2 regions of the Levilactobacillus sp. genome follow, and region 1 is predicted to be linked to the other one. Evidence: predicted binding sites of a transcription regulator. Region 1 holds the regulator's gene; the other holds the start of a gene.
What was found. The regulator LexA, encoded in region 1, represses DNA repair genes until DNA is damaged. The targets are predictions, from matches to a motif close to CNAACANNTGTTNG.
Positions count from the first base shown of each region.

Region 1 (2,402 bases):
CCTTTCACAGTAAGAAGCCAATCGTGGTCTTGCACGAGAAGGATACGATCTTAAACCTGATGTTGGCAGAGGGGCTCCACGCCTACTTACGCGAAGCCGAAGCCTTGGCCGCTTACGACTTTTCAACCTTGCCAGAAAGCCATTATCACGGCGAAGTCATCTAGCAATCGGTGGATTGGTTAAATCAGTGCCTGCGTCAGCCAGGGTTCCGCCTGCTCTGGGGAACACCTCCAGCCTGAGGAACGGTCTTCCGGTTCGCTTGAAAGCCTGGCAAAACCGGCCAGTCTTTCAAGTCGTCCCACGCTGTAACCTGGCAAACAACGCCAGGTAACACCGTCGACACAGCTGGCTCCACCCTGGCCCTGGCTGTCTCCGGCGAGATAATGCCTATCAGTCCCGCGGTGTTGACAAGAAAATAATTGAGCAGCTAACTGCTAACAAGGGGTTAGTCGGTTATTAGTGGTCAGCACCTTTGGCGAACGGTAGGTGGCCAGTTTTGGTTATTGCAGTCGTCAACAACTAGTCTTAACGCGAAATCGCATGACGGCAATCTTTCTAGCCGATTGCTGCCAGTCAATCTTCAGTCACTAAAAAAGCCAGTCCTCAAATCGAGAGCTGGCTTTAACTTAAGTATGCAGAGTCTAGTGGACATCGTCGCGGAATAAGCCGACGACTTTACCCAAGATGCTGACGTGATTCAAGATGATTGGCGCCATGGTGTCATTTTCTGGTTGGAGCCGGTAGTGATCGGCTTCTTTGAAGAACCGTTTGCAGGTCGCTTCGTTTTCTTCGGTCATGGCAATGACGACATCGCCGTTATCGGCGGATTGTTGCCGGCGGACGATGACTTGGTCACCATTTAAGATGCCGATATTGATCATACTTTCGCCGCGAATCGTGAGCATGAAGAGTTGATCGTCATCGTTTTCGAATTCAGGTGGCACAGGGAAGTAATCTGTGGCTTCCTGAACGGCGAGAATCGGTTCGCCGGCCGTGACGGTCCCCAAGACGGGAATCTTGGTCTGTTCTTCGTGGACGCCCAGTTCTTCCAGTCCTGCCGGCGTGACTTCCAGCGCCCGGGGTTTCGTGGGGTCCTTGACCAGCAGGCCTTTCTTTTCCAGGCGGGCGATGTGACCGTGGACCGTTGAAGTTGAGGAAAGCGCCACGGCTTCCCCGATTTCACGGACAGTCGGGGGATACCCTTTTTCGTTGACCCGTTCCCAAATGAAGCGGAGAACGGCGATTTGTTTGTTCTCAGAAGCCTTACTCATTTTTTCTGCCACCTCGTTCGTCATTCGTAGTTTTGTTTAGTGCAATTGTAGCATAGGTACCGAACGTTTTCAAACAGATGTTCGGTTAAATTGGTTGAAATTTGAAAATAACCCTGATATGATAGGTGTCGACTTGAATTTTTAAGGAAACTTCGATAACTAAACCCAAAATTTTTTCTCAAGGAGGACTGTTCATGGCAGAACCAACAATGGACACGTTATTAACGCGCATCAATGAACTTGCACACAAAAATAAGGCGGAAGGCTTAACGCCCGAGGAAAAGACGGAACGTGCCGGCTTGCGGCAACAATACCTAAAGCTCTTCCGGGCGAGCTTCAAGAGCCAAGTCGAGATGTTGCAGGTCTACGACAAAAATGGTAAGGAAGTCACCCCGGAAAAGGTCCGGCAGATTCAACGCGACAAAGGCTTACGGGACGATTAAGGCGTACTGGCGGGTCCTTTTTGGGATTCGCTCTTTTAATTTGCGTTAAGTTTGTGTAGAATTGTTAAATGAATGACTTCATCAAAGGAGGGGAAACGACTTGGCAACTTGGATCTGGATCTTAATCGTGATCGTCGTGGGGTTGGCCTGTGCAGCAGGTGGCTTTTTCGGCGCACGGAAGTACATGGAAAACTATCTGAAAGACAATCCACCAATCAACGAAGACCAATTACGGGCAATGATGTTGCAAATGGGCCAAAAGCCTTCACAGCGGAAACTTCATCAAATGATGAACGCCATGCAACAAAATGCACACAAAAAATAAGTTGGTTTATTTGAGGCTCGCTTCCAGGTTTCTTCCTGGGGCGAGTCTTTTTCGTTGTAATTTCACGATTTTCCGGTAAAATGAGTAAGTCTGTGCTATATTTTAATCATATTCTAATTTTAAGGAGGGATGTTCGTGAGTATTTTTCGCAAACTATCTTGGTATTTCCGATTGGAATGGCGGCGATACCTGGTCGGGGTCATTGGCCTCTTGCTGACGGCATTGATTGCCATTATTCCCCCGCGGATCATCGGAAACATGGTCGATGGCATTCACGGGCAGACCATGACGGGACGCGTGCTGGCCATGGATCTCTTATTCGTGACGCTAGCGGCCTTGGCCCAATACACCACGCGCTACATT
Region 1 covers NZ_JALCJA010000001.1:383,811-386,212, reverse strand. Annotated here, with positions in the region: gene LKH74_RS01850 (nucleoside 2-deoxyribosyltransferase) at 1-164, shown strand, start outside; gene lexA (transcriptional repressor LexA) at 642-1,271, opposite strand; gene LKH74_RS01840 (DUF896 domain-containing protein) at 1,466-1,714, shown strand; gene LKH74_RS01835 (YneF family protein) at 1,815-2,039, shown strand; gene LKH74_RS01830 (ABC transporter ATP-binding protein) at 2,175-2,402, shown strand, end outside.

Region 2 (2,402 bases), on a different contig from region 1:
AGCGTCTTGCCGTGGCGCTGCTTTTGTTTGACCGTCACCGCGACCATTTCGGCCAGGCGGCGGAGTTGGCTTTCCACTTCCCCCACCGACGTCAATGGCGGCCCGTAAGTCCGTTCCTTGCCGATCGACTTGCGTTCGCGTTGGTACTCGACCGGTCGCTCATCGATGCCACGGACCCGCTGGTAAAGCACGTAGCCGAATTTGCCGAAGTCATGAATCAATTCCAGTTGCGAGCGCTGATACAGGTCGGCCCCAGTCAAAATGCCCAGCTCATGCATCTTAGGGACCGTCTTCTTCCCAACACCACGGTACCGTTCAATCGGCAGTGCCATCAAGAAGTCGTGGGCGTCCTCGGGTAAAATGACGCTCACACCGACTGGTTTGCGAAAGTCCGAGGCCTCCTTGGCCAAAAACTTACTGTAAGAAATGCCGGTCGAACAGGTCAAATGGGTCTTATCAAAGATCTCCACTTGAATCTCATGGGCGACCTGAACCGCGGAGTGCAGGTGCTTTTTGTTCTCGGTCACGTCCAAATAGGCTTCATCAAACGCCACGGTCTCAATCTTATCGGTATATTCATGAAAAATGGCGTGAATCTGATCGGAAATCTCGCGGTAATGCGGAAAATCCGGCGTCTTAAACGTGGCCTTCGGCGCCAGCTTAAAGGCTTCGTTGGCATTCATCGCCGAGTGCACGCCCAGTTGCCGGGCCACATAATTGGCGGTGGTCACCACGCCACGGCCGCCAGTCGTGCGCGGGTCGCGGGCAATAATCAGCGCGTGGCCCTTGAATTCGGGGTGGTCGCGCTCTTCGATGGAGGCGTAAAAGGCATCCATGTCGACGTGAATAATTTTGCGTTGCGTATACTTCTCCGGCACCACGCGGGCCACCCCCTTTCTTTGGTGTTTGCTAAGTCTGTCTTTCCTTGGCAACATTATTCAAACTGGCCGCCTGCGCTTAGGGCGACTCGTGGCTGGTCTTTTAATAATTAAATTATACCCAAACAAACGTTTGTCTTCAATCAAAAATGGTTGGGTACGTAACGAAAAGTGGTAGGATGTTCCTTCGCTAAACGCTGTGCCTCGGGGATCGTAATCATTTTTTACCGTTATTTTCACTAAGGGGGTGACTTTTTCGTCCGCAATTTCGTTAGTACTAGTGAGGGACTGCGGGAAAGGTCTCTAACTCCTAGCACCTGGCGACGGGTAAACGCCAACTTTATGCGAAAAAAGGTCCGGATAACCTTCCCGACCCTTGTGAACTTAAACTGGCCGAAATGGGCGCCAGCAGCCAGTTTTGCTTAAACAAAAAAACGGCCTCCGAGAGACCGTACTTTTCGCACTATTTAGCTGAGTCATCAGTCGAATCAGTTGCGTCGTCAGTGGCTTTGGCGTCACTAGCGGCATCATCAGCAGCGCTGTCAGCTGACTTGTCGTCGCTAGCAGCTTCACTGGTGGCTTCTTCAGCGGCTGGGGCCGTCACAGCTTGTGGTGCTTGTGACGTAACTTGCGCAATGGCCCGCAGGTCAAAGACTAAGTAGATACCGTCACAGTCCAAAGTTGCCGTTTGGTCCGCTTGGTTGATTTCGTCGATCACACCGTGTAACCGGCCAATCGTGATGACGTGATCGCCTTTTTTAAGTTGGCTCATCATGTCACGGTGCTTCTTTTGTTGCTTTTGTTGTGGCCGCAACATCAAGAAGTACATCAACGCTAAGAAGACAACTAAGATGATCAACGTTGAGTAACCACCACCAGCACCGCCGGCAGCAATCGTTAAGTTTCCTAACACATTTGTTCACCCCTTTATGTTCTATCTATTGGACAACTTTACCAGAATCCAAGGAATCCGTCCAATTATTTCTAGAAATTCTTCGGATGTTCGGCGTTGTAGCCGTACTTTTCAAACACTTCTTCGCGTAAGTCTAATAAATTGTCGTCCAAAATCGCCTGACGCACGCGCTTCATCAAATGATGCAAGAAGTACAGGTTGTGGTAACTGGTCAACCGGCGACCGAAGTCCTCGTCTGCCTTGAACAAATGCCGCAGGTAGGCCCGGGTATAGTGCCGGCAAACGTAACAATCACACTCGTCGTCGATGGGGCCAAAGTCGTGGGTGTACACGGCATTTTTGACCACCACGCGACCGTGACTGGTCATGCAGGTTCCTTTACGGGCAATCCGTGTCGGCAACACGCAGTCAAACATGTCGACGCCGCGCATCACACCATCAATCAAGGAATCCGCGGTCCCCACGCCCATGAGATAGCGGGGTTTATTCTCCGGCAACAGTGGCGTGGTAAACGCTAAGATGCGGTTCATTTCTGCCTTGGATTCGCCGACAGACAGGCCACCAATCGAGTAACCCGGAAAGTCTAAACTGACCAGGTCCTTAGCGGATTG
Region 2 covers NZ_JALCJA010000005.1:325,333-327,734, reverse strand. Annotated here, with positions in the region: gene dinB (DNA polymerase IV) at 1-836, opposite strand, end outside; gene yajC (preprotein translocase subunit YajC) at 1,342-1,791, opposite strand; gene tgt (tRNA guanosine(34) transglycosylase Tgt) at 1,863-2,402, opposite strand, start outside.
Region 2: dinB (DNA polymerase IV) is a predicted target of LexA. The motif match lies at 1,001-1,014, and genes of this name have one in related genera.